Linked DNA regions of Alkalihalobacterium alkalinitrilicum. Each later gene encodes a partner of the first gene's protein in a complex. Links are inferred from orthologs where the notes say so. Each region holds a gene or a part of one and is shown in the gene's direction. Other genes may lie near its edges.

Evidence for each region.
Region 2: the proteins of rpsG (region 1) and tig are in contact, whole or in part, in a crystal structure (PDB 3GTY), measured with the Thermotoga maritima proteins. The link is inferred for Alkalihalobacterium alkalinitrilicum from one-to-one orthologs. Residues at the interface, in WP_004081843.1 of Thermotoga maritima: Lys34, Lys52, Lys55, Glu59, Arg62, Gln63, Glu66, Asn67, Lys69, Val71, Arg95, Ala109, Lys110, Lys111, Gly112, Arg113, Pro114, Glu117, Glu121, Ile124, Ala125, Tyr127, Asn128, Asn129, Thr130, Gly131, Lys135, Asp139, Arg142, Met143; in WP_004081061.1 of Thermotoga maritima: Glu122, Val124, Val129, Leu130, Tyr133, Glu188, Gly259, Ile262, Tyr263, Glu266, Ser270, Glu273, Gln274, Glu277, Arg308, Gln311, Ile312, Ser315, Tyr316, Glu325, Arg329, Arg336, Leu363, Phe366, Trp367, Arg373, Leu377, Arg381, Leu384, Glu387.

The regions. Positions count from the first base shown.
Region 1 is NZ_KV917368.1:3,592,003-3,606,767, reverse strand. Bases 1-2,942 are described here. They hold rpsG (30S ribosomal protein S7), read left to right. Parts: upstream 1-1,207; coding sequence 1,208-1,678; downstream 1,679-2,942. Other genes in these bases: fusA (elongation factor G), read left to right, coding at 1,735-2,942; rpsL (30S ribosomal protein S12), read left to right, coding at 745-1,167; BK574_RS17535 (50S ribosomal protein L7ae-like protein), read left to right, coding at 383-631; rpoC (DNA-directed RNA polymerase subunit beta'), read left to right, coding at 1-295. Outside these bases: more of fusA, read left to right, coding at 2,943-3,813; tuf (elongation factor Tu), read left to right, coding at 3,935-5,122; rpsJ (30S ribosomal protein S10), read left to right, coding at 5,457-5,765; rplC (50S ribosomal protein L3), read left to right, coding at 5,873-6,502; rplD (50S ribosomal protein L4), read left to right, coding at 6,528-7,151; rplW (50S ribosomal protein L23), read left to right, coding at 7,151-7,441; rplB (50S ribosomal protein L2), read left to right, coding at 7,468-8,298; rpsS (30S ribosomal protein S19), read left to right, coding at 8,356-8,634; rplV (50S ribosomal protein L22), read left to right, coding at 8,657-9,001; rpsC (30S ribosomal protein S3), read left to right, coding at 9,004-9,663; rplP (50S ribosomal protein L16), read left to right, coding at 9,666-10,100; rpmC (50S ribosomal protein L29), read left to right, coding at 10,090-10,293; rpsQ (30S ribosomal protein S17), read left to right, coding at 10,315-10,575; rplN (50S ribosomal protein L14), read left to right, coding at 10,611-10,979; rplX (50S ribosomal protein L24), read left to right, coding at 11,018-11,329; and more genes.
Region 2 is NZ_KV917368.1:4,703,553-4,720,892, forward strand. Bases 8,017-10,956 are described here. They hold tig (trigger factor), read left to right. Parts: upstream 8,017-8,808; coding sequence 8,809-10,104; downstream 10,105-10,956. Other genes in these bases: BK574_RS22765 (tetratricopeptide repeat protein), read left to right, coding at 8,017-8,697; clpX (ATP-dependent protease ATP-binding subunit ClpX), read left to right, coding at 10,821-10,956. In the rest of the region: ilvB (acetolactate synthase large subunit), read left to right, coding at 1-948; ilvN (acetolactate synthase small subunit), read left to right, coding at 945-1,463; ilvC (ketol-acid reductoisomerase), read left to right, coding at 1,515-2,537; BK574_RS22745 (2-isopropylmalate synthase), read left to right, coding at 2,524-4,059; leuB (3-isopropylmalate dehydrogenase), read left to right, coding at 4,100-5,188; leuC (3-isopropylmalate dehydratase large subunit), read left to right, coding at 5,237-6,649; leuD (3-isopropylmalate dehydratase small subunit), read left to right, coding at 6,729-7,313; more of BK574_RS22765, read left to right, coding at 7,654-8,016; more of clpX, read left to right, coding at 10,957-12,086; ATP-dependent protease LonB, read left to right, coding at 12,250-13,923; lon (endopeptidase La), read left to right, coding at 14,221-16,548; yihA (ribosome biogenesis GTP-binding protein YihA/YsxC), read left to right, coding at 16,548-17,135. UniProt on the Bacillus subtilis protein: Involved in protein export. Acts as a chaperone by maintaining the newly synthesized protein in an open conformation. Functions as a peptidyl-prolyl cis-trans isomerase.

The DNA.
Region 1 (14,765 bases):
ACGCCCAGCAACTGGCCGTCCTGTATTGTTAGGTATTACAAAAGCATCTCTTGAAACAGAATCTTTCTTATCTGCGGCTTCTTTCCAAGAAACGACACGAGTTCTTACAGATGCAGCGATTAAAGGTAAAAAAGATGAGTTACTAGGACTTAAAGAGAATGTAATTATTGGTAAACTAGTACCAGCAGGAACAGGAATGACACGTTATCGTAACCTAAAAATCATTTCTGAACACGATAAACAAGCAGAATTGGAGCAACTAGAACCAATTGAGGAAGTTGCTACGCAAGAATAAATTTCAAATCATAGTTGACAGCGTAAAGTGAGAGTGATATTATATCGTAGTGTGCCTGAGAAACCTGTAACTTTGGAGGATGAAAAGATGTCTTATGAAAAAGTGACACAGGCAGATAATGTTGTCATAGGTACTAAACAAACGATCAAAGCTCTCGAACAAGGGAACGCAATAGAGGTCATCATAGCCAATGACGCTGATGCTAGAGTTATCCATAAAGTCCAATTACTAGCTCAGAAAAAAGGCGTACCGATAACAACAGTAGATTCCATGAAGAAGCTAGGGAAAGTTTGTGGAATAGATGTTGGAGCTGCCACTGTGACATTAACAAAGTAATAATGTTTTTGCCAAGGTGATGTCGATCACTTGGCAAAAACTTTCTCTTTGTTTAAAAATGAACCACCAGGATCAGTGGTCTTAACAATTTTATAACGAAAGGAGGAAAAATAATGCCTACAATTAACCAGCTTATCCGTAAGGGACGTCAAGCGAAAATTAAAAAGTCTGACTCACCTGCATTAAACAAAGGTTATAACAGCTTTATCAAAGCTCAAACTAACCAATCATCACCGCAAAAACGTGGTGTTTGTACTCGTGTAGGTACAATGACGCCGAAGAAGCCAAACTCAGCTCTTCGTAAATATGCTCGTGTACGTTTAACTAACGGTATTGAGGTAACTGCATACATCCCAGGAATTGGGCACAACCTGCAAGAACACAGTGTTGTATTAATCCGTGGCGGACGTGTAAAAGACTTACCAGGGGTACGTTATCATATCGTACGTGGTGCTCTTGATACAGCAGGAGTTCAAAACCGTATGCAAGGACGTTCTAAGTATGGAACAAAGCGTCCAAAAGAAGCGAAAAAATAATTCAAAATAAATGGTTTATATAATGAAAGGAGGGGAAACAATGCCTCGTAAAGGACCCGTAGCAAAAAGAGATGTATTACCAGATCCGCTTTACAATTCAAAGCTTGTAACTCGTCTTATCAACCGTATTATGGTTGATGGAAAGAAGGGTGTAGCTGAAAGCATTCTTTATAATGCATTTGATTTAGTAAAAGAGCGTAGCGGAAATGACCCTATGGAAGTATTCGATCAAGCACTTAAAAACATCATGCCAGTACTAGAAGTTAAAGCACGTCGTGTAGGTGGTGCTAACTATCAGGTACCGATTGAAGTTAAGCCTGAACGCAGAACAACTTTAGGTCTTCGCTGGTTAGTGAACTATGCTCGTCTTCGTGGAGAAAAAACGATGGAAGAGCGTTTGGCTAATGAAATCCTAGATGCAGCTAACAATACAGGTGCATCAGTTAAAAAGCGTGAAGATACGCATAAAATGGCTGAAGCTAACAAAGCGTTTGCTCACTATCGTTGGTAAAATCAACACAAAAAATATTCTAATAATCATTTAATGATTGAAAGGAGAAATACACTATGGCAAGAGAGTTCTCCTTAAAGAATACACGTAATATCGGCATCATGGCCCACATTGATGCCGGTAAAACTACTACAACAGAACGTATCTTATTCTACACTGGTCGTATTCATAAAATTGGTGAAACTCATGAAGGTGCATCTCAAATGGACTGGATGGCACAGGAGCAAGAACGTGGTATTACAATCACGTCAGCTGCTACTACTGCCCAATGGAAAGGTCACCGAGTTAACATTATTGATACACCAGGTCACGTAGACTTCACTGTAGAAGTAGAACGTTCTTTACGTGTGTTAGATGGAGCAGTTGCGGTACTAGATGCACAATCAGGTGTTGAACCGCAAACTGAAACAGTGTGGCGTCAAGCAACAACTTATGGTGTACCACGTGTCGTTTTTGTAAACAAAATGGACAAGACTGGTGCAGACTTCTTATATTCTTTAAAAACATTGCACGACCGTTTAGGTGCAAATGCGCATCCAATTCAATTACCAATTGGTGCTGAAGATCAATTTGAAGCAATCATTGACCTAGTAGAAATGAAAACTACCTTCTACGGTAACGACTTAGGTACAGATATTACTATAGGAGAAATTCCTGAAGAATACAAAGCCCAAGCTGAAGAGTACCGTACAAAGTTAGTAGAAGCAGTTGCTGAACAAGACGAAGAGTTAATGATGAAATACTTAGAGGGAGAAGAGATTACAATTGAAGAACTAAAAGCAGGAATTCGTACTGCTACATGTTCTGTTAATTTCTACCCAGTTATTTGTGGTACAGCGTTTAAAAACAAAGGTGTTCAGCTTATGTTAGATGCTGTCCTAGATTACTTACCATCTCCAGTAGATGTACCAGCAATTAAAGGTATCTTACCAGATTCTGAGGAAGAAACAACACGTGAATCAAGTGATGAAGGTCCGTTTGCTGCTTTAGCATTTAAAGTAATGACTGATCCTTACGTTGGTAAACTTACATTCTTCCGTGTATATTCTGGAACATTAGATTCAGGTTCATACGTTGTTAACTCAACAAAAGGTAAACGTGAACGTGTTGGACGTATTCTTCAAATGCACGCTAACAGTCGTGAAGAGATTTCAACAGTTTATTCTGGTGATATCGCTGCTGCAGTTGGTCTTAAAGATACAACAACTGGTGATACTTTATGTGATGAAAAAAATCAAGTTATTCTTGAGTCAATGGAGTTCCCAGAGCCAGTAATTTCACTTTCTGTTGAGCCGAAGTCAAAAGCTGACCAAGATAAAATGGGTATGGCTCTTGCTAAACTTGCAGAAGAAGATCCGACATTCCGTACACATACAGATGAAGAAACTGGCCAAACGATCATCGCAGGTATGGGTGAGTTACACCTAGATATCATCGTTGACCGTATGCGCCGTGAATTCAAAGTAGAAGCCAATGTTGGTGCACCTCAAGTATCTTACCGTGAAACAATCCGTAAAGCGGCTAAAGTTGAAGGTAAGTTTGTTCGTCAATCTGGTGGACGTGGACAATACGGACACGTTTGGATTGAATTTGAACCACTTGAAGAAGGTGCTGGGTTCCAATTTGAAAACAAAATTGTTGGTGGTGTTGTTCCTCGTGAATATATCCCAGCTGTTCAAAATGGAATTCAAGAATCGTTACAAAACGGTATGCTTGCAGGCTACCCGCTATTAGACTTAAAAGCTACAATCTTTGATGGTTCATACCATGATGTTGACTCAAATGAGATGGCATTTAAGATTGCAGGCTCTATGGCGCTTAAAAATGCAAAATCACATTGTGCTCCAGCTCTTTTAGAGCCAATGATGAAAGTAGAAGTAGTAGTCCCAGAAGAGTATATGGGAGACATCATGGGTGATGTTACTGCTCGTCGTGGACGCGTTGAAGGTATGGAAGCTCGTGGTAATGCACAAGTAGTACGTGCGATGGTTCCACTTGCTGAAATGTTCGGATATGCTACTTCACTACGTTCACGTACACAAGGACGTGGAAACTACACAATGCACTTTGATCACTATGAAGAAGTACCTAAGAGCATTGCTGAAGAAATCATTAAGAAACAAACTGGCCAATAAATATTAGTTAAGATTGTTTCTTTAATAAGTTTGTTGTAAGCTAAGAAAGGTGATAATCTATTGGTTTTTCATCTTTCTTATCCATAATATTTGATGTTTATTTAAGGGAGGAAAAAGTAAAATGGGAAAAGCTAAATTTGACCGTTCGAAAACACATGCTAACATTGGTACAATCGGACACGTTGACCATGGTAAAACAACTTTAACAGCTGCAATTACAACTGTTCTAGCTAAAAAAGGTGGAGCAGAGGCTCGTGCATATGATCAAATCGATGGAGCGCCAGAAGAGCGTGAGCGTGGTATCACTATCTCTACTGCACACGTTGAGTATGAAACTGATAGCCGTCACTATGCACACGTTGACTGCCCAGGGCATGCTGACTACGTTAAAAACATGATCACTGGTGCTGCACAAATGGATGGAGCGATCTTAGTAGTATCTGCTGCTGATGGCCCAATGCCACAAACTCGTGAACACATCCTTCTTTCTCGTCAAGTAGGTGTACCATACATCGTAGTATTCTTAAACAAATGTGATATGGTAGATGACGAAGAGTTACTTGAACTAGTAGAAATGGAAGTTCGTGACCTTCTTACTGAGTATGACTTCCCTGGTGATGATGTACCAGTTATCCAAGGTTCTGCTCTAAAAGCTTTAGAAGGAGACGAAGCTTGGGAATCAAAAATCCATGAATTAATGGAAGCTGTTGACTCTTATATCCCAACACCTGAGCGTGATAACGAAAAACCATTCATGATGCCAGTTGAGGACGTATTCTCAATTACTGGTCGTGGTACAGTTGCTACAGGACGTGTTGAGCGTGGACAAGTTAAAGTCGGTGAAGAAATTGAAATCATCGGTCTTGCTGAAGAGCCTAGCAAAACTACAGTAACTGGAGTAGAAATGTTCCGTAAGCTTCTTGACTATGCTGAAGCTGGTGACAACATTGGTGCACTTCTTCGTGGTGTATCTCGTGATGACATCCAACGTGGTCAAGTACTTGCTAAGCCAGGTACAATCACTCCACACACAAAGTTCAAAGCTGAAGTATATGTACTTTCTAAAGAAGAGGGTGGACGTCACACTCCATTCTTCACAAACTACCGTCCACAGTTCTACTTCCGTACAACTGATGTAACTGGTATTTGTAACCTTCCTGATGGTGTTGAAATGGTTATGCCTGGTGACAACATCGAAATGACAGTTGAACTTATTTCACCAATCGCGATCGAAGAGGGAACGAAGTTCTCAATCCGTGAAGGTGGACGTACAGTTGGAGCTGGCGTTGTAGCATCAATCCAAGAATAATTTCATCTAACATGATGTGATGGAGGTACCTTTTTAATAAAGGTGCCTCTTCTTTATCATTAAATGGAAAGCATTCATATGAATTGGAAGGATTTATTCATAAACTTGGACTTGATATTTATAGATTTCCTCACTATAATAATAAAAGTGTGATCAACAGAAAAAATATACTTGCATTTCATATTGATATTTTATATAATATTGAATGTTGGTCTGTGACAGCGATGATGCGAAAGGTTGCTGACACACCCGGCCCCATTGCCATGGCAGGGTGTGAGGAAATTTTCGCGGAGTATGTCTGTTTATTAAAATGGACGATAAAGGAGGGGCTTAAATGGCAAAACAAAAAATTCGTATTCGTTTAAAAGCTTACGATCATAGAATTCTTGATCAATCTGCTGAAAAGATTGTTGATACAGCGAAACGTTCAGGTGCTAATGTATCTGGTCCAATTCCACTTCCGACAGAGAAGAGTGTATATACAATCCTTCGTGCAGTTCACAAGTATAAAGATTCTCGTGAGCAATTCGAAATGCGCACGCATAAGCGTTTAATCGATATTGTAAATCCAACACCACAAACTGTTGATGCTTTAATGAGATTAGACCTGCCATCTGGCGTTGATATCGAAATCAAACTTTAATATTAACTTATGTAAAGTTTGTATAGTTCATTAATAAAAATTAACAAATTCATCTATAAAATAATGGCATAAAAATAAATTATATAAAAACACAGGAGGTGTGACTAATGACCAAAGGAATCTTAGGGAAGAAAATCGGTATGACTCAAGTGTTTGCAGAAAACGGTGATGTAATTCCTGTAACTGTAATTGAAGTTACTCCGAACGTAGTTCTCCAAAAGAAAACTGTAGAAAATGACGGATATGAAGCTGTTCAGTTAGGTTTTGATGATCAAAAAGCTAACCGTGTGATTAAACCTGAAAAAGGACACGCAGAAAAAGCAAACACAGCACCTAAGCGCTTCGTGAAAGAAATTCGTAACGTAGATTTAGCTACGTTTGAAGTTGGTCAAGAAGTCAAAGCAGATACATTTAACGCAGGTGACATTGTAGACGTAACAGGAACTTCAAAAGGGAAAGGTTTCCAAGGTGCTATCAAGCGTCATAACCAATCTCGTGGACCTATGTCTCACGGTTCTCGTTACCATCGTCGTCCTGGTTCAATGGGTCCTGTTGCTCCAAACCGTGTATTTAAAGGTAAATTACTACCTGGACGTATGGGTGGAGAACAAATTACAGTTCAAAATTTAGAAATCGTTAAAGTAGATACAGAACGTAATCTTCTATTAGTAAAAGGTAATGTACCAGGTGCTAAAAAGAGCTACGTAACTGTTAAAAGTGCGGTTAAAAACGACTAACGTTTAATGGAAAGGAGGATACATCATGCCTAAAGTAGCATTATTTAATCAATCCGGCTCTCAAGTTGGAGACATTGAATTATCTGATGCAGTATTTGGTATTGAACCAAATGAGCATGTTCTACATGACGCTGTAGTCATGCAACAAGCATCTTTACGTCAAGGTACTCACAAGACAAAAGGACGTTCTGAAGTACGCGGCGGCGGTCGAAAGCCATGGCGTCAAAAGGGAACTGGACGCGCTCGTCAAGGGTCAATCCGTTCACCTCAGTGGGTTGGTGGTGGAGTAGTATTTGGACCACAACCACGTGATTATGGTTATAAATTACCTAAAAAAGTACGCCGATTAGCAATCAAATCAGCTCTTTCTAGTAAAGTAAAAGCAGCTGAGATCGTTGTATTAGAGGATTTAGCATTAAACGCACCAAAGACAAAAGAAATGGTTTCGATCTTATCCGGTTTATCTGTAGATCGTAAAGCATTAATTGTAACTGCTGACTACAATGATGCAGTAGCCTTATCTGCTCGTAACATCCCGGGAGTGACATTTGTTTCTGCTGAAGGAGTAAATGTTCTTGATGTACTTAAGCACGATAAGCTAATCATTACTAAAGGTGCAGTTGAAAAGGTAGAGGAGGTGCTAGCGTAATGTCAAACGCACGTGATATCATTAAGCGCCCCGTAATTACAGAACGTTCAACTGATTTAATGTCTGAGAAAAAATATACTTTTGAAGTAGACACTCGCGCGAACAAAACTGAAATCAAAAGTGCGATTGAAGAAATCTTTGGAGTGAAAGTGCTAAAAGTAGCTACAATGAACTACAAAGGGAAATTCAAACGTTTTGGTCGTCACGCAGGTTATACTGCAAAACGAAAAAAAGCAATTGTTACATTAACACCAGAAAGCAAAGAATTAGAATTCTTTGAAGGTGTATAAGTTTAACAGAGAAGGAGGGAAACAAGATGGCGATTAAAAAGTATAAACCGACCAGTGCTGGTCGTCGTGGTATGTCAGTACTTGATTTCTCTGAAATCACAACTGACAAACCAGAAAAATCATTACTTGCGCCTTTACACAATAAAGGCGGACGTAACAATCAAGGTAAATTAACTGTACGTCATCAAGGTGGCGGACATAAGCGTAAGTATCGTATTATCGACTTTAAACGTAACAAAGATGGCATTCCAGGCCGCGTTGCTACGATTGAGTATGATCCTAACCGTACAGCTAATATTGCGTTAATTAATTATGCTGATGGTGAAAAGCGTTACATTATCGCACCAAAAGGTTTAAAAGTAGGTATGGTAATTGAGTCAGGCTCAACTGCTGATATTAAAGTAGGAAATGCTCTACCATTAATCAATATCCCTGTAGGTACGGTAATCCATAATATCGAATTAAAACCTGGTAAAGGTGCTCAACTTGTACGTTCTGCTGGTGCAGAAGCTCAACTTCTTGGTAAAGAAGGAGATTACGTATTAGTTCGCTTGAAATCAGGTGAAACTCGTTACATTCTTTCTACTTGTCGTGCAACAATCGGATCTGTTGGAAATGATGAACACGAGCTAGTTAATATCGGTAAAGCAGGTCGTTCACGTTGGTTAGGCAAACGTCCTACTGTTCGTGGATCTGTAATGAACCCGAACGATCACCCACACGGTGGTGGTGAAGGACGCGCTCCTATCGGACGTAAATCACCAATGTCACCTTGGGGTAAACCAACACTTGGTTACAAAACTCGTAAGAAAAATAAAGCTTCTGATAAGTACATTGTACGTCGTCGCAAAAAATAACGAGGTTGTTCTGCGGTTCGTAAGAACCGTGGGTCAATCACGAAGGGAGGTTTATTCATGGGCCGTAGTTTAAAAAAGGGACCTTTTGTCGATGATCACTTAATGAAAAAGGTCGAAAATATGAACGAAAAGAATGAGAAGAAGGTTATTAAAACTTGGTCTCGTCGTTCAACAATATTCCCTGAGTTTATCGGGCACACACTTGCAGTTTACGATGGACGTAAGCATGTTCCAGTATATGTTTCAGAAGACATGGTCGGACACAAACTAGGTGAGTTTGCACCTACACGTTCGTACAAAGGTCATGCTGCTGATGATAAGAAAACAAGACGTTAATTAAGAGGGGAGGTCCTTGACAATGCAACAAGCTAAAGCTGTAGCTAAACAAGTGCGTGTGGCTCCTCGAAAAGTTCGTCTAGTTGTGGACTTAATCCGAGGTAAGCAGGTCGGTGAAGCAATCGCAATCTTACGCCATACACCAAAAGCTGCTTCTCCAATTGTAGAAAAGCTTTTAAATTCTGCAATCGCAAACGCAGAGCACAATTATGAAATGGAACCAAATAACTTATTTATTAAAGAAGTATTCGTTGATGAGGGCGTAACACTGAAACGCTTCCGTCCACGTGCTATGGGTCGTGCAAGTCGTATTAACAAACGCACAAGCCACATTACAATCGTTGTTTCAGAAAAGAAGGAGGGATAAGCGTGGGTCAAAAAGTCAATCCGATAGGACTTCGTGTCGGCGTTATTCGTGACTGGGAGTCAAGATGGTACGCTGAAAAGGACTATGCAGACTTACTACACGAAGATATTAAAATTCGTGAGTACATCGAAAAACGTTTAAAGGACGCTTCTGTGTCTAAAATCGAAATCGAACGTGCTGCTAACCGTGTAAACGTAACTGTTCATACTGCTAAACCAGGAATGGTGATCGGTAAAGGTGGTTCAGAAGTAGAAGCACTTCGTAAAGCTTTAAATGAACTAACAGGTAAACGAGTTCATATCAACATTTTTGAAATTAAAAATGCTGATTTAGATGCTAAGTTAGTAGCAGAAAACATTGCTCGCCAATTAGAAAATCGTATTTCTTTCCGTCGTGCAATGAAGCAAGCATTACAACGTACTATGCGTGCGGGTGCAAAAGGAATTAAAACACAAGTATCGGGTCGTCTAGGCGGCGCAGATATCGCTCGTGGAGAACACTATAGCGAAGGTACTGTTCCACTTCACACTCTTCGTGCAGACATTGATTATGGAACTGCAGAAGCAGATACAACTTACGGTAAACTAGGCGTTAAGATCTGGATTTATCGTGGTGAAGTCCTTCCAACGAAAGGAACGAAAAAAGAGGAAGGGGGCAAATAATTATGTTATTGCCAAAACGTGTTAAATACCGTCGTGAACACCGTGGTAAGATGCGTGGTCGCGCAAAAGGCGGCACGGAAGTTCATTTTGGTGAATATGGTTTACAAGCAGTAGAGGCTTCATGGATTACTAACCGTCAAATTGAAGCAGCTCGTATTGCAATGACTCGTTACATGAAACGTGGCGGTAAAGTTTGGATTAAAATTTTCCCTTCTAAGCCATACACAGCTAAACCTTTAGAGGTTCGAATGGGTTCTGGTAAAGGTGCTCCTGAAGGATGGGTAGCAGTAGTTAAACCAGGGAAAATTATGTTTGAAATATCTGGAGTATCTGAAGAGGTAGCACGTGAAGCGTTACGTTTAGCTTCTCATAAGTTACCTGTTAAATGTAAATTTGTAAAACGCGAAGAAGTGGGTGGTGACGCAAATGAAAGCTAATGATCTTCGTAATCTTACGACATCTGAAATTGAAACTAAAACGAAGTCACTTAAAGAAGAATTATTCAACCTTCGCTTTCAATTAGCGACTGGCCAGTTGGATAATCCAACCCGCATTCGTGAAGTTCGTAAGGCAATCGCTCGTGCAAAAACTGTTTTGCGTGAAAGAGAACTTGGGATTAACAACGGCTAATTTGAGAGGAGGTTTGCTTAAATGGAACGCAACCAACGTAAAGTGTACATCGGACGCGTAGTTTCAGATAAGATGGATAAAACAATTAGTGTACTCGTTGAAACGTATAAGAAGGACCGTTTATATGGAAAGCGCGTAAAGTACTCTAAAAAGTTCAAAGCCCATGATGAAGAAAACAAAGCTAAAATTGGCGATATTGTTAAGATTATGGAAACTCGTCCATTATCTAAAGACAAACGCTTCCGTTTAGTAGAAGTAATAGAAGAATCAGTTATTATTTAACTTATTCTTTTAAACCCGAAGGGAGGTAAGATCGTATGATTCAACAAGAGAGCCGTTTAAAAGTTGCTGACAACTCTGGTGCTCGTGAAGTACTTTGTATTAAAGTTTTAGGTGGATCTGGTCGTAAGACGGCTAATGTCGGTGATATTATCGTTTGTTCTGTCAAACAAGCAACACCAGGTGGCGTTGTCAAGAAAGGTGACGTTGTTAAGGCGGTAATTGTTCGTTCTAAGAGCGGCGCTCGTCGTACAGACGGGTCTTACATTAAGTTTGATGAAAACGCAGCTGTTATTGTACGTGATGATAAAAGTCCTCGTGGAACTCGTATCTTCGGACCAGTTGCACGTGAGCTTCGTGAAAAGCAATTTATGAAAATCGTTTCTTTAGCTCCAGAAGTACTATAATATACATCATCCCTTTTATAAGGAGGTGCGATGATTACATGCACGTAAAAAAAGGTGACACAGTAAAAGTGATATCTGGTAAAGATAAAGGTAAACAAGGCGTTATCTTAGAAGCATTCCCTAAGAAAGATCGTGTTCTTGTTGAAGGTGTTAACATTGTTAAAAAACATGCGAAACCTTCTCAAGATAACCCTCAAGGAGGAATTGTAAGCAAAGAGGCTGCAATTCACGTTTCTAATGTAATGATTATTGACCCTAAGACGGGCGAACCAACTCGTATTGGTTATAAAGTAGAAGATGGTAAAAAAGTACGTATTGCGAAAAAGTCTGGCGAAGCACTAGATAAGTAGTCAGTGTTGAAAGGAGGTCAATCGTATGACTCGTTTAAAAGAGAAGTATAACAGTGAGATCGTCTCTTCTTTAGTTGAGAAATTTAACTACCCATCAGTAATGGGAGTACCTAAAGTTGAGAAAATCGTTATTAACATGGGTGTAGGTGACGCAGTCGCTAACCCAAAAGCTCTAGACAAAGCAGTTGAAGAGTTAACTCAAATTGCTGGTCAAAAGCCGTTAATTACAAAAGCTAAGAAATCAATCGCAGGATTTAAATTACGTGAAGGTATGCCAATCGGTGCGAAAGTTACACTTCGCGGTGACCGTATGTATGAATTCTTAGATAAATTAATTTCAGTATCATTACCACGTGTACGTGACTTCCGTGGGATCTCGAAAAAAGCTTTCGATGGTCGTGGAAACTATACATTAGGTGTGAAAGAACAATTAATCTTCACTGAAATTGATTACGATAAAGTAGATAAAGTACGTGGTATGGATATCGTTATTGTAACGACTGCAAACACGGATGAAGAAGCTCGTGAGTTATTAACACAAATGGGCATGCCATTCCAAAAATAATCGGCTAAGCCGAAGAGGAGGGAAAACTTTGGCGAAGAAATCAATGATCGCAAAACAGAAGCGTCAGCAGAAGTATAAAGTACAAGAGTATACTCGCTGCGAACGTTGCGGACGCCCGCATTCTGTAATGAGAAAGTTTAAATTATGCCGTATTTGCTTTAGAGAACTTGCTTATAAAGGTCAAATTCCTGGCGTTAAAAAAGCTAGCTGGTAAACCCTTAAATGGGAAGGAGGTAATATAGATGGTCATGACAGATCCTGTTGCAGATTTACTAACTCGCATCCGTAATGCGAACGTAGTACGTCACGAGAAATTAGAAGTTCCTGCTTCTAACATCAAAAAACAAATCGCTGATATCTTAAAGCGTGAAGGTTTCATCCGTGACTTTGAATATATCGAAGATAACAAGCAAGGTGTAATTCGTATCTTCTTAAAATACGGTTCAAATAACGAGCGAGTAATTACTGGATTAAAACGTATTAGTAAGCCTGGTCTACGTGTATACGCAAAGGCTACAGAAGTACCACGTGTATTAGGTGGTTTAGGTATTGCTATCGTTTCAACATCTAAAGGTATTATGACGGATAAAGACGCTCGTCAACAACAAGTAGGCGGAGAAGTATTAGCTTACGTTTGGTAATCAATAAAGGTAAGATTGGAGGTGCAAATGTATGTCACGTATTGGAAAAAAACCAATTGAAGTTCCAAGTGGTGTAACAGTCACTTTTAACGATAATGTTATTGCGGTTAAAGGACCTAAAGGTGAGCTTAGCCGTAATGTACATCCAGAAATGGTCGTAAAAGTTGAAGAAAATCAAATTGTTATCGAACGTCCAAGTGATAACAAAGAACACCGTTCTTTACACGGAACAACACGTAGTATCATCAGCAACATGGTTGAAGGTGTAACTAAGGGTTATGAAAAAGGGCTAGAGTTAATTGGGGTAGGTTACCGTGCGACTAAGTCTGGTACAAAATTAGTATTAAATGTAGGTTACTCTCATCCAGTTGAAATCGAGCCTGAACAAGGTATCGAGATAGAAGTTCCTTCTAATACAAAAGTACTTGTTAAAGGTATCGATAAAGAGCGTGTAGGTGCTATCGCTGCAAACATTCGTTCTGTACGTCTACCTGAGCCTTATAAAGGAAAAGGAATTCGTTATGAAGGTGAATATGTACGTCGTAAAGAAGGTAAAACTGGTAAATAATAAATAGTTAACGGAAAGGAATGACGTTCAATGATTACGAAGCCTGACAAAAATTTGGCGCGTAAGAAAAGACATGCTCATGTTCGTCGCACGATCACAGGTACTCCTGAACGTCCACGTTTAAATGTTTTCCGTTCTTCTAAACACATTTACGCACAGCTAATTGATGATGTGAACGGTGTAACATTAGCATCTGCGTCAAGTTTAGATAAAGAACTTAACTTAGAGAACGGTGGAAATAAAGAAGCGGCAAAAGCTGTTGGAGAACTTGTAGCGAAGCGTGCAGTTGAAAATGGTTTCACGACAATCGTATTTGATCGTGGAGGTTACTTATATCACGGACGTGTTCAAGTATTAGCTGATGCAGCTCGTGAAGCTGGATTACAATTTTAATGTAAAAAGGAGGGAAACTAAATGCGTATCGATGCAAATACGTTGGAGCTTGAAGAAAAAGTTGTTGCCGTTAACCGCGTAGCTAAAGTAGTAAAAGGTGGACGTCGTTTCCGCTTTGCTGCATTAGTTGTTGTAGGAGATAAAAACGGTCATGTCGGCTTTGGAATGGGTAAAGCTCAAGAAGTTCCTGAAGCAATCCGTAAAGCAATTGAAGATGCAAAGAAGAACTTAATTGAAGTACCTGTTGTTGGTACAACAATTCCACATGAGATCTTAGGCCACTTCGGTGCAGGACGTGTATTACTAAAGCCAGCATCTGAAGGTACAGGAGTTATTGCTGGTGGACCAGTACGTGCAGTACTAGAGCTTGCTGGTGTAGGCGATATCTTATCAAAATCATTAGGATCAAATAATCCTATTAATATGGTTCGTGCAACAATTGAAGGACTTAAAGAACTTAAGCGCGCTGAAGAGGTTGCGAAATTACGTGGTAAATCAGTAGAAGAACTGCTAGGATAAGGAGGGAAAAAACATGGCTAAAAAGTTAGAGATTACCCTCACTAGAAGCATTATCGGACGTCCTGAGGACCAACGTATTACTGTAAAAACTTTAGGCTTACGCAAGATGCATCAAACTGTAGTACAACAAGATAACGCTGCTATTCGTGGTATGATTAACAAAGTATCTCACTTACTAACAGTGAAAGAAATAGATGCGTAATTGAAACTTATTTAAGAGGAGGTGGCAACATGAAACTTCACGAGTTGAAACCTGCAGAAGGTTCTCGCAAAGTCCGTAACCGCGTAGGTCGTGGTATCGGTTCTGGTAACGGAAAAACAGCTGGTCGTGGACATAAAGGTCAAAATTCACGCTCTGGTGGTGGTGTTCGTCCAGGTTTTGAAGGTGGACAAAACCCAATTTTCCGACGTTTACCAAAACGAGGATTTACAAATCCTACTCGCAAAGAGTTTGCCATTGTAAACCTTGACACATTAAATCGTTTTGATGCAGGTACAGAAGTAACACCTGAACTATTAATCGAAACGGGTGTAGTTAAGAACGTAAAGGATGGTATTAAAATTCTTGGTAACGGCAAGCTTGATAAGCAACTGACAGTGAAAGCCAACAAGTTTTCTGCTACGGCTATAGAAGCAATCGAAGCTGCTGGCGGAAAAACTGAGGTGATTTAATGTTCCGGACGATCTCCAACATTATGCGAGTTGGTGACTTAAGGCGAAAAGTTATATTCACTTTATTAATGCTCATTG
Region 2 (17,340 bases), 1.1 Mb from region 1 along the record:
CCAGGTGAAAATGAGTTGTTTTTGGGAATGGCTGGTATGCATGGGACATACGCTGCCAATATGGCTATTCACCAAAGTGACTTATTAATTAGTATCGGTGCCCGTTTTGATGATCGCCTAACTGGAGCCTTACAGCACTTTGCTCCAAATGCAAAGATCGCTCACATCGATATCGATCCAGCTGAAATAGGTAAGAACATAGAAACAGCTATTCCAGTTGTAGGTGATGCGAAAGCAGCATTAAAAATGCTTTTAGAAGAAAATGGTGCCGTAGGAGAAACTGGAGTTTGGTTAGCTGAGTTAACAAAGATGAAAGCAGAGTATCCACTTTGGTATAAAGAAGATGGAGAAACAATAAAACCACAAAAGCTAATGGAGTTAATATATGAAGTAACAAATGGTGAAGCTATTGTTACAACAGACGTTGGGCAACATCAAATGTGGGCAGCACAATATTACAAGTTTAATAAGCCGAACCGTTGGGTTACATCAGGTGGTTTAGGAACGATGGGCTTTGGTTTTCCAGCAGCTATTGGAGCTCAATTCGCAGAGCCTGATACACCAGTCGTTTCTATCTTAGGTGATGCTGGGTTCCAAATGACAGCACAAGAGCTTTCTATCCTTCAAGATTTAAATTTACCAGTGAAAATTATTATCGTAAATAATTCTGCACTCGGTATGGTTCGTCAATGGCAACAGCTTTTCTATGAAGAACGCTACTCGAATTCAGTATTTAATACACAGCCGAACTTTGTAAAACTAGCGGAAGCTTATGATGTTAAGGGGATGCGAATTGATAAAGTCGAGGATGTAAAAGGCGCGTTAGAAGAGGCACTTGCTCACGATGGTCCAGTTTTAATGGACTTTAGAGTTACTCAAGTAGAAAACGTATATCCAATGATTGCTCCTGGTAAAGGACAGCATGAAATGGAGGGAATTAAACCATGAAACGAACAATAACTGCTCTAGTCAATAATACGTCAGGTGTACTTAATCGAATTACAGGGTTATTTGCCAGACGTAATTTCAATATTGAAAGTATCACTGTAGGAATAACTGAAAATCCTTCCATTTCGAGAATGACATTTGTAGTCGTTGTCGATACGATTGGGAATATTGATCAAGTCATCAAACAACTAAACAAACAAGTGGACATTCTTAAAGTAAGGGATATTACTGATGAACAAACAGTGGCTAGAGAACTAGCGTTAATTAAAGTAGGTGTTACTCCACAACAGCGTGGTGAAATAGCAGCTCTTGTCAATCCATTTAGAGCAGCGATCATTGATGTAGCTCGTGAAAATATGACGATTGAAATTACTGGAGATCATGAAAAAGTCGAGGCGTTATTAGACCTCCTTAGACCGTATGGCATTCAAGACTTAGCCCGTACAGGAATTACTGCACTTAAACGTGGAACAAAAAGATCTCTTGATACAAACCGAATTACACTAATTAATTAATTTTTAATTATAAAAAAAACTAAACTAACATTTAAAGAGGAGAGATTTATCATGGCAAACATCTATTATAACGGAGATATCAACGAAGGCGTATTACAAGGGAAAACTGTAGCAATTATCGGATATGGTTCTCAAGGTCATGCTCATGCACAAAACTTACGTGAAAGTGGAACTAGTGTTGTTGTAGGCCTACGCCCAGGGAAATCTTTTGATCAAGCGGTAAATGACGGATTTGAAGTACTACCAGTTCGTGAAGCTGCTGCAAAAGCTGAAGTAATCATGGTATTACTTCCAGACGAAAACCAACCAAAAGTTTATAAAGAATCAATTGAGCCTGAATTAACAGCTGGTAAAGCATTAGTATTTGCTCACGGTTTCAACATTCACTTCAACCAAATTCAACCTCCAGCTGATGTTGATGTATTCTTAGCTGCACCTAAAGGGCCAGGACACCTAGTACGTCGTACGTACACTGAAGGTGCTGGGGTTCCAGGACTTATCGCAGTATATCAAGATGCAACAGGTCAAGCAAAAGAACTTGCATTAGCTTATGCAAAACAAATTGGGTCAGCTCGTGGTGGTGTTATTGAAACGACATTCCAAGAAGAAACAGAAACTGATTTATTCGGTGAGCAAGCAGTACTTTGTGGTGGAACTACAGCGCTAGTAAAAGCTGGTTTTGAAACGTTAGTAGAAGCAGGATATCAACCTGAAGTAGCGTACTTCGAATGTTTACATGAGTTAAAACTTATCGTTGACTTAATGTATGAAGGTGGACTTGAGGGAATGCGTTACTCAATCTCTGATACAGCTCAATGGGGTGACTTCGTTGCAGGACCTCAAGTTGTAACTGAAGATACGAAAAAAGCGATGAAATCAATCTTAAGTGATATTCAAACAGGTAAATTTGCTAAAGGTTGGATCTTAGAAAACCAAGCAAACCGTCCTGAGTTTAACGCAATCAATGAAAGTGAGAAAAAACATCCAATTGAAGTGGTTGGCCGTGAGCTTCGTGAAATGATGCCTTTCGTCAAGGCCAAATCAAAAGGAGTGGTAGGTAGTGCGAAAAATTAATGTATTCGATACAACTTTAAGAGACGGTGAACAATCAGCGGGTGTCAATTTAAACTTTGAAGAAAAAATGGAAATCGCCAAGCAATTAGAAAGACTTGGGGTTGACGTGATGGAAGCCGGTTTTCCGGCTGCCTCCCCTGGGGACTTTAATTCAGTAAAAGCGATTGCTGATACGATTAAAGGATGCTCAGTGATAGGATTATCACGAAGCGTAGAATCAGATATTGATGCTGCTTGGGATGCGTTAAAGGGTGGGGCAGAGCCTCGCCTCCATGTTTTCATTGCTACTTCGCCAATTCATATGGAGCATAAGCTTCGTTTAACACCAGACCAAGTTGTTGAAAATGCAGTAGCAGCTGTAAAATATGCAGCAACCCGTTTTCCAAAAATTCAATGGTCCGCAGAAGATGCGTGTCGTTCAGACTTAGACTTTTTAGTGCGTATCATTGAACAAGTAATTGACGCTGGTGCTTCCGTCATTAACATCCCAGATACAGTCGGATATATTACACCAAAAGAAATTACTCATATTTTCAGTTATTTAAAAAATAATGTAAGAAATATGGATAAAGCAATTCTTTCAACACATTGTCATGATGACTTAGGATTAGCAACTGCCAACTCACTTGCTGCAATTGAAGCAGGCGCTGACCAAGTTGAATGTACGATTAACGGAATTGGGGAGCGAGCAGGTAATGCGTCACTTGAAGAAATTGCCGTTGCTCTTCATATTCGTAACGATTTTTATAAAGCAAATACAGGAATAACGTTGAAAGAAATTAAACGTACGAGTTCACTAGTAAGTAAATTAACGGGAATGATTGTCCCTAATAATAAAGCTGTCGTTGGTAATAATGCATTCGCTCACGAAAGTGGTATTCATCAAGATGGTGTTTTAAAAGAAAAATCAACGTATGAAATTATTACACCAGAACTTGTTGGAGTATCATCTAATCGTATGGTACTAGGAAAACATTCTGGGCGTCATGCATTTAAAGATAAAATTAAAGAGCTCGGATATACAGCTTCTGACGAGCAACTTAACAAAGTATTTAAAGCTTTTAAAGAACTCGCTGATAAGAAAAAAGAAATCACTGAAGATGATATCTTTGCTCTTATGACAGAAGAGAAAATTGGTGCAGCTGTTCAGTACTATGAAGTTGATAGCTTACAAGTTAATTATGGTACAGCGAACATTCCAACAGCAACGATTACGATGAAAATGCCAGATGGCGAAGTGGTTCAAGAAGCGGCAACTGGATCAGGAAGTGTTGAAGCGATTTACAATACGCTGGAGCGTATTATCGCATCACCTGTCAAACTTTTAGACTATCGTATTCAATCAATTACTGGTGGTAGAGATGCCCTCGCAGAAGTATACGTAAAGGTACGTTTCGATGGAACTGAAACGAGCGGACGCGGAACAGCTCATGACGTATTAGAAGCATCAGCGCGTGCATATATCAACGCAGTAAATCGTGTGTTAAATCGGAAATCACGTGAACTAGAACCTGTAGAGTAAAAGAAGTAGTAAATGGGTTAATAAGTGGGAGATGAGTGATTTGAAAAAGAAGATTACAGTTTTACCTGGTGACGGAATTGGCCCTGAAGTGATCCAAGGGGCCCTTCAAGTATTAGATGCGATCGCAGAAAAATATAATCATGAATTTGAATATATTTACGCTAAAATTGGTGGAGTGGCGATAGACGAATGTGATACACCACTTCCGCAAGAAACCATTGATGCATGTAAATCAAGTGACGGTGTTCTACTAGGCGCAGTTGGGGGACCAAAATGGGATACGTTACCAGGTCACATGAGGCCTGAAAAAGGGTTATTAGGTATTCGTAAAGCGTTAGATCTTTTTGCAAACCTTCGTCCTGTAACAGCACATGATAGTTTAGCGGACTCTTCAACATTGAAAAGAGAAGTCATTGACGGTGTTGATTTGATGATCGTTCGTGAATTAACGGGTGGTTTATACTTTGGTGAACCGCGTGAACGTCGTGAAGAGGGTGATGATCTTGTTGTCGTTGACACGCTAGCGTACAAACGAAGTGAGATCGAACGAATTATGAAGCAAGGATTTGAGTTAGCACGAGTACGTAATAAGAAATTAATGTCTGTCGATAAAGCCAATGTATTAGAATCAAGTCGCGTCTGGCGTGAAGTAGCTATTGAAGTAGGTAAAGATTATCCAGACGTTGAACTAGAACATATGCTTGTAGATAATGCTGCGATGCAATTAATTCGCAATCCAAAACAATTTGATGTCATCGTTACAGAAAACATGTTTGGAGATATTTTAAGTGATGAAGCATCGATGCTTACAGGTTCATTAGGTATGTTACCGTCTGCAAGTATCGGAAGTGGTGGACCAGGATTATACGAACCGATCCATGGATCAGCTCCTGACATTGCAGGTCAAAATAAAGCTAATCCACTGGCAACGATTGCATCGGTTGCAATGATGCTTAAGTATTCGTTCGGAATGATTGAGGAAGCGACTGCGATTGATCAAGCGATTAGCGAGGTACTTGAAGCTGGTTTCCGTACAGGAGATATTGCGAAGCCAGGCGAGGAAACTCTTTCTACAACAGAAATGACGGCAAAGGTCATTGAACTGATTAAAGGAGAAGTAGTCGTATAACGTTGAACAACCTCTTATAGGAAAATATGAAAGTGGAGGAAGAGTAGAATGAAACCAAAAACAATTATTGAAAAGATTTGGGAAAACCATACAGTGCTTGATGAACCTGGTAAACCAAATCTACTATATATTGATTTGCACATGGTTCATGAAGTTACTTCACCGCAAGCATTTGAAGGGCTTAGAATTAACGATCGTAAAGTTCGCCGTCCGGATTTAACGTTTGCAACTATGGACCACAATGTACCAACTGTCGATCGTTTAAACGTTACGGATCCAATTGCAAAAAAACAAATGGAGACATTAGAAAACAATTGTAACGAGTTTGGCATTACAATCGCTGGAATTGATAGCCCTGATAATGGAATCGTACATGTTATTGGACCAGAACTTGGCTTAACACAGCCAGGTAAAACCATTGTTTGTGGTGATAGTCACACGGCAACTCACGGCGCATTCGGAGCATTAGCGTTTGGAATTGGAACGAGTGAAGTTGAACATGTTTTAGCGACACAATCTTTGTGGCAAAGTAAACCAAAGACGATGGAAGTTCGAGTTAATGGCCGTTTGGCACAAGGCATTACAGCAAAAGATGTTATTTTAGCGATTATCGCTAAATTTGGTGTTGATTTCGGAACAGGATATGTAATGGAATATACAGGTGAAGCTATCCATGGTATGACGATGGAAGAGCGAATGACGATCTGTAATATGTCCATTGAAGCTGGTGCGAAAGCAGGACTCATTAGCCCAGACCAAGTGACATATGACTACTTAAAAGGTCGTGTATATGTCCCACAAGGTGAAGAATTTGAAAAAGTCGTTGAAAAATGGAAAGCATTGGCTACTGACGAAGGTGCCGTTTATGACAAGTCTGTTGTCATTGAAGCAGATGAAATTCAGCCGATGGTCACATGGGGAACAAATCCATCACAAGGTATTGGTATTGATCAACCAATTCCTAGTCCAGAAGATGTGACGACTACTTCAGAAAAGAAAGCCATTGAACAAGCGCTTGAGTACATGGGCTTAGAGCCAGGTACAAAAATGTCAGAAGTGGGTATTCAACACGTATTTATTGGATCATGTACAAATTCTCGAATGAGTGATCTTCGTGCAGCGGCTGCTGTTGCAAAAGGTAGAAAAGTAGCAGTAGGTGTACGTGCTATCGTCGTTCCAGGATCTCAAAAAATCAAACAACGTGCTGAAGAAGAAGGTTTAGACAAAATTTTTGTTGAAGCTGGATTCGAATGGCGTGAGTCAGGATGTAGTATGTGTTTGAGTATGAACCCAGACTTTGTTCCTGAGGGAGAGCGTTGTGCGTCTACTTCAAACCGTAACTTCGAAGGTCGTCAAGGTAAAGGGGCAAGGACCCACCTTGTAAGTCCAGCTATGGCAGCGGCTGCGGCGATCAATGGAAAATTTGTAGATGTACGTACATTAGATAAATCACCAGTTTAAATAAAACATTATTTACTTCAATCGTGTAGATTGAGCCTAGTACACAAATACTTATCTAAAGTAGAAGAAGGTGGAAAATATGGAACCAATCGTAGTTCATACTGGAAAAGCGGCTGGAATGAACCGAGTAAACGTTGATACTGATCAAATCATTCCGAAGCAGTTTTTAAAACGTATTGAGCGTACTGGATTTGGAAAATTTTTATTCTTTGACTGGCGTTATAATGCAGACGGAACAGATAATCCAAACTTTGAGTTAAACCAACCTCATAATCAAGGTTCAACAATCTTAGTTGCAGCTAATAATTTCGGCTGTGGTTCGTCTCGTGAACATGCTCCTTGGGCATTACAAGATTATGGCTTTAAAGTAGTTATCGCACCAAGTTTTGCTGATATTTTCTATAATAACTGTTTTAAAAATGGGATCCTTCCTATTCGTTTAGAAGAAGCTCAAGTGTATGAATTAATTGAAAAAGCAGACAGAGACATTTATGAACTGACTGTAAACTTGAAAGAGCAAAAAGTTACAGACTCTAAAGGTTTTGAAGCTTCTTTTGAGATCGATCCTTATTGGAAAGAAATGCTTATTAACGGTTGGGATGAAATTGGATTAACGTTACGTTATGAAGATAAGATTTCGGAATATGAAAAAGCAAATGCTTAAATAATCATAGGAGCTGAGGAAATTTTCCTCAGCTTTCTTATATAGTAGTTGTTGCAACAGAAAAAGTATTTTAAAATGGAATAAGTAGATCAATATAAATTAAGGGAAAATAGTTTTCTAACCTTGGATTTATCTAACTAGAACTGTTTTTACGGTTGTTTATTTTTGTAACCGCTTCCAGTAAGAGTGGAGTAAAACTTAACTTCATTTCCAGGCCATAAACAGTTACATTGAAGCCTATGTTTTAGACGGATATCTCCTATGCAAACGTTTGTATTTGACCCTATGAACTGTTAGACTTATTAGTAATTGATCAATTTTCCAAGAGTGGAGCGTTCATATGAATGATGAAACGAAAAGCAAAGAAAATGTAATTCCATTTCCTGGAGTTGTTGAAAAACTAGTGGAGAAAGGAATGGATGCATTAAAGGAAAAACGACTAAATGATGCATTAGAAGACTTCCAACAAGCATTAAAACATAATCAAAACCATCCTCAAGCTCGTTATGGAGTTGTTCTTACTTATATCGAATTAGGTCAATTAGATGATGCCGTTGCTGAGAGTAAGCGAATGTTACAAGAAGGAATTGGCGATTATTTTGATGTATTGCAAGTTCATGTATCACTTCTAGTCCAACTTGCCTGCTATGAAGAGGTTGTTACAATGTTAGAAGCGGTTTTAGCAGAGGGGAAATTACCTTCTACTCAAGCGGAAACTTTTTATCAGTTGTTACATTTTAGTCGCCAAATGAGTGAAGATGATCATCATATTGTAGATGATACGCTTATTAAAGTAAAAGAAGCTGAGGACGAGCCACCAATTGAGCTTATAAACCTTTTAGACGATCAAAATGTAAAGAAACAATGGGCAGCCATTCAAAAATTAAAAAAACATAATCATCCGCTTGTTTTTGAAAAATACATAGAGTTTCTAAAAGATGAAGAAAAAGATCTCATACTTAAAACACTCATTCTTCAAAATTTAAAAGACAAAAACATAGATGAACAAGTTGAAATAAGAAAATTAGGTCAAGTTGAATACATAAACCCGCAAGCTTTAACCGATTTATTTGAAAATCCGTTCGGTCAAAAAGTAGCAAACAGGATTACTTATCACTTAGAACAAGATAATCCGAGCTTGAAAGAGATGGTTTTACAGCTATGGTGGCAATATCTTTTTGCACTCGTTCCCTTTTCACCACAGCCTAAAGAAGAGAATGTTTGGGCAGGAGCTGTCCATTTAGTTGTGGTTGAAAGCTTAGGTGCAGAATTTGATGAAAAAGAAATTTCCGAACAGTATAATGTAAATGTAAATGAGTTGGTGAAGGCAGCTAATGAACTCGTGGCTGTTGAAGAGCAGGTATTTCAAGGGGTTGAGTTGTAAACTGCATTGAACTTTTCTTGAAATGCGTCTCTAGTATGTTATAATAGAGTGGTTGTCAAGTATATATAATAGTCGGAATGAATGTTATTTGAAGTTGGAGGGAAATAATTAATGACTGCTAAATGGGAAAAGTTAGAAGGAAACAACGGTGTCTTAACTATTGAAGTTGACGTTGAAAAAGTAGATGTAGCTTTAAATGAGGCATTTAAAAAAGTAAGTCAAAAAGTAAATGTACCTGGATTCCGTAAAGGGAAAATTCCTCGTTCATTATTCGAGCAACGTTTTGGTGTAGAGTCTTTATACCAAGATGCTCTTGATATTTTATTACCAGAAGCTTATATGGGTGCAGTACAAGAAACAGGTATTGAGCCTGTAGATCGTCCTGACATTGATATCGAGCAAATGGAAAAAGGTTCAAACTTAATTTTCACTGCTAAAGTAGTAGTTAAGCCAGAAGTACAACTTGGTGACTATAAAGGTTTAGAAGTAGAAGAAGTAGAAACATCAGTTACTGATGAAGATGTAGAAGCGGAATTAAAGCAACTACAAGAACGTCAAGCTGAGCTTATCGTTGTTGAAGAGGGTACAATTGGTGAAGGCGATACAGCAGTAATGGATTTCGAAGGGTTCATTGATGGAGAAGCTTTTGAAGGTGGAAAAGGAGAAAACTATCCACTAGAAATCGGTTCTAACCAATTTATTCCAGGGTTTGAAGAGCAATTAATCGGTCTTAAATCTGGAGAAGAAAAAGATGTTGAAGTCTCTTTCCCAGAAGAATACCATTCAGAAGATCTAGCTGGAAAAGCTGCAACTTTCAAAGTAACGGTTCATGAAATTAAGCGTAAGGAACTTCCAGAGCTTAATGATGAGTTTGCTAAAGATGTAGACGAAGAAGTGGAAACACTTGAAGAGTTAAAGAAAAACATTAGAGAAAAGTTAGAAAAAGATAAAGCACAACAAGCTGAAAATCAAAAACGTGACACTGTTGTTGAAAAAGCAGCAGAAAACGCAACGGTTGATATTCCAGCTGCAATGATTGAAACAGAAACAGATCGTATGCTTCAAGAATTTGGACAACGTCTCCAAATGCAAGGAATGAATCTTGAAATGTATGCTCAGTTCAGTGGTACAGATGAAGCTGGAATGCGTGAACAGTTCAAAGTTGATGCTGAGAAGCGTGTGAAAGTTAACTTAACATTAGAGGCGATTGCTCTTGCAGAAAACATCGAAGTAACAGATGCTGATGTGGATGCAGAGCTAGAGAAAATGGCTGAAATGTACAAGCGTTCTGTAGAAGAAATTAAAGGTCTTCTTGCAGCACAAGGCGGTACAAATGCAATTAAAGAAGACTTAAAAGTACAAAAAGCTGTTGAATTACTTGTCGAAAACAGCAAAACAGTTGCATAATATTGTTAAGAACAAGGCACGAATTTTCGTGCCTTGTTTTACAAACCACTTAGATTGTAGTAGGGTGTTTCAATAAATACATACATAATGAATTGCATTTGGTAGGCTTTAGCCTTCATGATAAAAATAAATGCCCTCTACTACACCTTGTCTCGGTTATACAGCTCGCCAATAGGCGAGTTTTCTTTATACATCAGGAAGACTGTCTTTTCTAGAGGTTCATGTGAAAAGTAGGAAGTGACTATTCGCTATTTTTATTGAAAATCCATATTTTTCAAAAAAATCTAAAACATAATAAAATAGTTTGGAATAGGGAAAATGAAGTATGATTTTTGGTGTAGTTGAACAAGATGAATAGAAACGTCTCCAACATAAAATGAATAGCAATACATATTTTTTAACACGGTCATACTAAGAAAGAGGATTTTCCATCACTAATATTGAATGTACTATTAGCGTTAGAATTTTAGTCGACATCAATTTGTAAGGCAACTTCTTTACATTCACTACATAAGCTTTACTATTAACGCTTGCTTTGCATTTTGTGATACAATGCTATACATAATTGGGGTAAAAAGAGATCTTTTATAAATACTTCACTTTTTGATGACCTTTATAGATGGATACGATCTAATTCAACTATTGGCTTTGGGGTGTCGACGAGCCATTAACTGGATAGGGCATCTAAGTGGTACAATTCTGTAAGGGGTGATACGATGTTTAAGTTTAATGACGAAAAGGGACAATTAAAGTGTTCTTTTTGTGGGAAAACACAAGATCAAGTTCGAAAACTAGTCGCAGGACCAGGCGTTTATATATGTGATGAATGTATCGAGTTATGTACGGAGATTGTTGAAGAAGAGTTAGGGACGGAAGAAGAGGTTGAATTTCAAGAAGTTCCAAAGCCCCATGAAATTCGAGAAATTTTAGATGATTATGTTATCGGTCAAGACCATGCGAAAAAGTCTCTTTCGGTAGCTGTCTATAATCACTACAAGCGTATTAATTCATTAGGTAAATCAACAGAAGAAGTTGAACTGGCAAAAAGTAATATTGCTTTAATTGGACCAACAGGTAGTGGTAAAACGTTGCTAGCTCAAACGTTGGCAAGAATTTTAAATGTACCATTTGCTATTGCAGATGCGACATCATTAACTGAGGCAGGTTATGTAGGGGAAGATGTAGAAAATATCCTCTTGAAATTAATTCAAGCAGCAGATTATGACGTTGAGAAAGCAGAAAAAGGAATTATTTATATTGATGAAATTGATAAAGTAGCACGTAAATCAGAAAATCCATCGATTACACGAGATGTATCTGGTGAAGGTGTTCAGCAAGCACTTCTCAAAATTCTTGAAGGTACGACTGCGAGTGTACCTCCACAAGGTGGAAGAAAGCATCCACATCAAGAATTTATTCAAATTGATACGACAAATATCCTATTTATTTGTGGTGGAGCGTTTGATGGAATTGAACAAATTATTAAGCGTCGCTTAGGTAAAAAAGTTATCGGATTTGGTTCAGATACAAAACAAGAAGACTTAAAACCAGGTGAATATTTAACTAAAGTTCTTCCAGAAGATTTATTGCGATTTGGATTAATTCCTGAGTTTATCGGTCGTCTTCCAGTCATCTCTAGCTTAGAGCCTTTAGATGAAGGAGCACTAATTGAAATTTTAACAAAGCCGAAAAACGCATTAGTGAAACAATATCAAAAATTATTGGAGATGGACGAAGTAGAGCTTGATTTTACAGAAGAAGCGCTAAGTGCCATTGCAAATAAGGCCATTGAAAGAAAAACAGGGGCTCGTGGTCTTCGTTCCATCATTGAAGGCATTATGCTAGATGTGATGTTCGACTTACCTTCACGTGAAGATATTGCCAAGTGTATAATCACGAAAGAATCAGTGGTTGATAATCAAATGCCTAAATTATTAACAAAAGATGGAGACGAAATAGAAGTACCAAAAGAAAGTGCATAATAAGTTGATTGAGAAGCTGACCAAGTCGTCAGCTTCTTTTTAAGTTGGAGAAATGTTTTTTTACTACATTCTAGGTCTTGTACCCAAAATTTTCTGTGTTTACCTGTACATTCAACAGGCATACTAAAAGAAAATGGCATACATACAACAAGGGGGTACTTATATGAATTGGACAGGAATTGCGTTGCTTATACAATTAGTTTTCGGAACTATTATCGGGCTTTATTTTTGGAATTTATTAAAAAGCCAGCGAAACCAAAAGTCATCAGTGGATCGAGAATCACGTAAAGAAATGGAGCATTTGAGAAAACTAAAATCGATTACGTTAAGTGAACCGTTGTCAGAACGTGTTCGTCCAGGTAACTTTGATGAAATTGTAGGGCAAAAAGAAGGGATTAGGGCATTGCGTGCTGCCCTTTGTGGTCCCAATCCACAACATGTAATTGTATATGGACCTCCAGGTGTAGGTAAAACGGCTGCTGCCAGGCTTGTGTTAGAAGAAGCTAAGAAAAATGGGAAGACGCCATTTAAACAAGATGCTGTGTTTGTAGAATTAGATGGAACAACTGCGCGCTTTGATGAACGTGGAATTGCTGACCCTCTCATCGGCTCGGTACATGATCCTATATATCAAGGGGCAGGAGCTATGGGACAAGCAGGTATTCCGCAACCGAAACAAGGGGCAGTTACAAAAGCTCACGGTGGTGTTTTATTTATTGACGAGATTGGAGAATTACACCCAATCCAATTAAACAAATTACTAAAAGTACTTGAAGACCGAAAAGTATTTTTAGAAAGTGCTTATTATAATGAAGATAATCAAAACATTCCAAGACATATTCATGAAATTTTCCAAAAAGGACTTCCAGCAGATTTTCGCTTAATCGGTGCAACTACGCGAAATCCGCAAGAATTGCCACCAGCATTAAGATCTCGTTGTTTAGAAGTATATTTTAGGGCATTAACTCAAGAAGAAATTGTTAAGATTGCACGAAAAGCTGTTGATAAAATTGGGTTTGAAGTCGAGGAAGGTGTATTAGAAAAAATCGGTGGATATGCTACAAATGGACGTGAAGCTGTCAATGTTATTCAAATAGCAGCAGGAATTGCTACAGGAGAAGATCGGAAACAAGTCACTCTTGCAGATGTTGAATGGGTTATTCAATCAAGTCAATTGTCTCCTCGACCAGAACGAAAGATTTATCCAGATCCGCGAGTTGGTGTTGTTAATGGCTTAGCTGTATTTGGTCCGAATTTAGGAGCCCTAATGGAAATTGAGGTCAATGTTATTACAGTATCAAAAGGAAAAGGAACGATTAATGTTACAGGGATTGTGGAAGAAGAAAGTACAGGGAGTCAAGCGAGGTCGGTTCGTAGAAAAAGTATGGCCAAAGGCTCTGTTGAAAATGTGGTTACTGTATTACGAAAAATGGGTATACCTACTAATGATTATGATATTCATGTCAACTTTCCTGGAGGGACCCCAGTGGATGGACCTTCAGCGGGGATAGCGATTGCTACAGGTATTATTTCAGCAATTAAAGATGTAAAAATTAGTAATAAAGTTGCTTTAACGGGTGAACTTGGCATTCATGGAACGGTAAAACCGATTGGTGGAGTGGTGGCAAAAGTAGAAGCAGCAATCCAAGCTGGTGCAGAAACCGTGATTATCCCAAAAGAAAATGAACAAGCGATTTTAAAAGAACTAGGAGAAGTTAATATTATTCCAGTTTCTTCAATTGAAGAGGTCTTTGATATTGCGCTAATTCAAGACAAAACAGAAGAAGAAGTCATTCCAGCTAATAGCGCAGTCACCTCCCCAGCTGCATCAGTATAACGTAGTAAGGTAGTTGATCCCTATACTACATGAAAGGTTTCACCTACCTTTTGTTTTAAAAAGATTTTATAAAGAGAGGTTGCAGACAAGAGTAGTCATCAGCCTCTCCTCCATTTGTATAGGTTAGTCATGAACTCAAATTAGACAAAGATTGGGCAATAGGATAGAATTGTATAAAGAAATCTTGGTAAACATTTCTACATATTATCATAGTAGTTAAGAACTAATCCTATCGTTCATTGTGAACATCTCCATAGTATGGTTAGACTAACTATGGTGGTCGGAGGTGCTGTTAAAATGGTTGATAAAAATAAAAGAGTAATTCCACTTCTACCTTTGCGAGGACTGCTAGTATTTCCAACGATGGTCCTTCACTTAGACGTTGGCCGTGAAAAATCAGTCAATGCATTAGAAAAGGTAATGTTAGAAGATCATGAAATATTACTCGCAACACAAAAAGAAATATCTATAGATGAACCAAGTGTGGATGAAATTTATCCAATTGGGACATTAGCAAAAGTAAAGCAGATGTTAAAGCTGCCTAACGGAACAATTCGTGTCCTCGTTGAAGGGCTCAATCGTGCAAAAATTGTAAACTTCAGGGATAACGATGAAATGTTTGAAGTGGAAATCACGGTTCTTGAAGAGGAACACATGGAAAATCCTCTCGAAGAAAAAGCAATAATGCGAAACGTACTCGATCAATTTGAACAATATATAAAGCTTTCAAAGAAAATTTCAAATGAAACCTTAGCTTCAGTTGCTGATATTACCGAAGCCGAAAGACTTGCAGATGTAATTTCCTCACATTTGCCTTTGAAAATTGCTGAAAAACAAGAACTGCTTGAGATGACTTCCGTTAAAGGTCGTCTAACGAAAATCATTGAAATTTTAAACAATGAAAAAGAAGTATTAGGTCTTGAGAAAAAGATCGGGCAACGTGTAAAAAAATCAATGGAAAAAACCCAAAAAGAATACTATCTTCGTGAACAAATGAAAGCCATTCAAAAAGAATTAGGCGACAAAGAAGGCCGTTCAGGAGAAGTGTCTTCGTTACGAGAAAAAATTCTTGAAGCGGAAATGCCAGAAAACATTGAAGCAAAAGCACTTAAGGAATTAGAACGTTATGAAAAAATGCCAGCTTCTTCAGCTGAAAGCTCAGTAATTCGCAATTATATTGATTGGCTCTTAAACCTTCCGTGGACAAGAGAAACAGAAGATTTATTAGACATTAAGCACGCAGAAGCAATATTAAACGAAGATCATTATGGACTTGAAAAGGTAAAAGAGCGTGTCCTAGAGTATTTAGCAGTACAACAATTAACAAAAACGTTAAAGGGCCCGATCCTTTGTTTAGCAGGACCCCCAGGGGTCGGTAAAACGTCATTAGCGAGATCGATCGCCCGTTCTCTTAATCGTGAATTCGTTCGCATATCTTTAGGGGGCGTTCGTGATGAAGCCGAAATCCGTGGTCATCGCCGAACGTACGTCGGAGCGATGCCTGGCCGGGTCATCCAAGGAATGAAAAAAGCAGGTTCCATTAACCCTGTATTCCTATTAGATGAAATTGACAAAATGGCATCAGACTTCCGTGGCGATCCTTCGGCTGCTTTACTTGAAGTATTAGATCCTGAACAAAACAATTCGTTTAGTGATCATTTTATTGAAGAACCATATAATCTTTCGAAAGTAATGTTTGTGACGACAGCAAACAATATTGGAACGATCCCAGGACCACTACTCGATCGAATGGAGATCATTTCAATTCCTGGTTATACCGAATTAGAAAAACAACATATTGCAAAAGAATATTTGTTACCAAAACAAATGAAAGAACATGGTATGACCAAAGGAAAACTTCAAGTAAAGGACGAAGCCATTTTAAAAGTAATTCGTTACTATACTAGAGAAGCGGGTGTTCGTAATCTTGAACGGCAAATGGCGACATTATGTCGGAAAGCCGCAAAAGTATTAGTTTCTGGAGAAAAGAAACGAGTCGTTGTAACAGATAAGACGGTTGAAGAGATGCTCGGAAAACCGAGGTTTAGATATGGAATGGCAGAGGAAGAAGATCAAGTTGGTGCTGCTACAGGTCTTGCTTATACAACCGTTGGTGGAGACACGTTATCAATAGAAGTTTCGGTTGTACAAGGGAAAGGTAAGTTAATTTTAACGGGTAAGCTTGGTGACGTCATGAAAGAATCTGCACAAGCGGCGTTTAGCTATATTCGTTCACGTTCAAAAGAACTTGAAGTAGACCCAAGCTTTCATGAGAAAAATGACATTCATATTCACGTACCAGAAGGAGCGACTCCAAAAGATGGACCATCGGCAGGGATTACGATGGCGACGGCTCTCGTTTCAGCACTTACAGGGCGACCAGTGAAGAAAGAAGTCGGAATGACAGGAGAAATAACTTTACGTGGACGTGTACTACCGATTGGTGGATTAAAAGAAAAGTCGATGAGTGCACACCGAGCGGGGTTAAAAACAATCATCATTCCGAAAGATAATGAAAAAGATTTAGAGGACATTCCAGAAAGTGTACGGAAAGAGCTCACTTTTATAGCGGTGTCACATTTGGATGAAGTCCTCAAAGTTGCGTTGGGAGAGAAAAAACAATAATGAAAGTAACAAAAGCAGAATTAGGAACGGTAGCCGTAAAGCCTGAGCAATATCCTACAACGGGTTTACCAGAGTTTGGACTCGCAGGTCGATCGAATGTCGGGAAGTCATCGTTTATTAATAAAATGTTAAACCGTAAAAAGCTGGCCAGAACGTCACAACGTCCAGGAAAAACACAAACGTTAAACTTTTACTTAATTAATGAACTATTGTACTTTGTCGATGTACCAGGGTATGGTTTCGCTAAAGTTTCAAAAACCGAACGTGAAACTTGGGGTAAAATGATTGAAACGTATATTCAAAGTCGCGACCAGCTAAAAGCGGTAATTCAAATCGTTGATATTCGTCACGAGCCTTCGAAAGACGACCGTGCGATGTACGATTGGTTGAAACACTTTGAAATTCCAGTGATCCTGATCGCAACAAAAGCTGATAAAATCCCTAAAGGTAAGTGGGATAAACACTGTAAAATCATCCGCGAAGTATTAAATAAAGACAAAGACGATCCTTTAATTGTCTTTTCTTCAGAAACCGCCCAAGGAAAAGAAGAAGCGTGGAATACGATTTTGGCTTATATGAAAAAATAACACGATAAAAAAAGAAACACTAGGATTTCATAAAAATCCTAGTGTTTTCTGTATTTTGAGCCATTTTCGTTTTACAACGTTAACTGATAGGGCTAAATTAGAAAATATGATCCGAATTCAAGAGTAATGTAATCCTCCCTCAGAAAATACGATTCGAACTTAAGAAATATGCTCTTACTATAGAGAGGTCAAGCGAGTCTCGCAA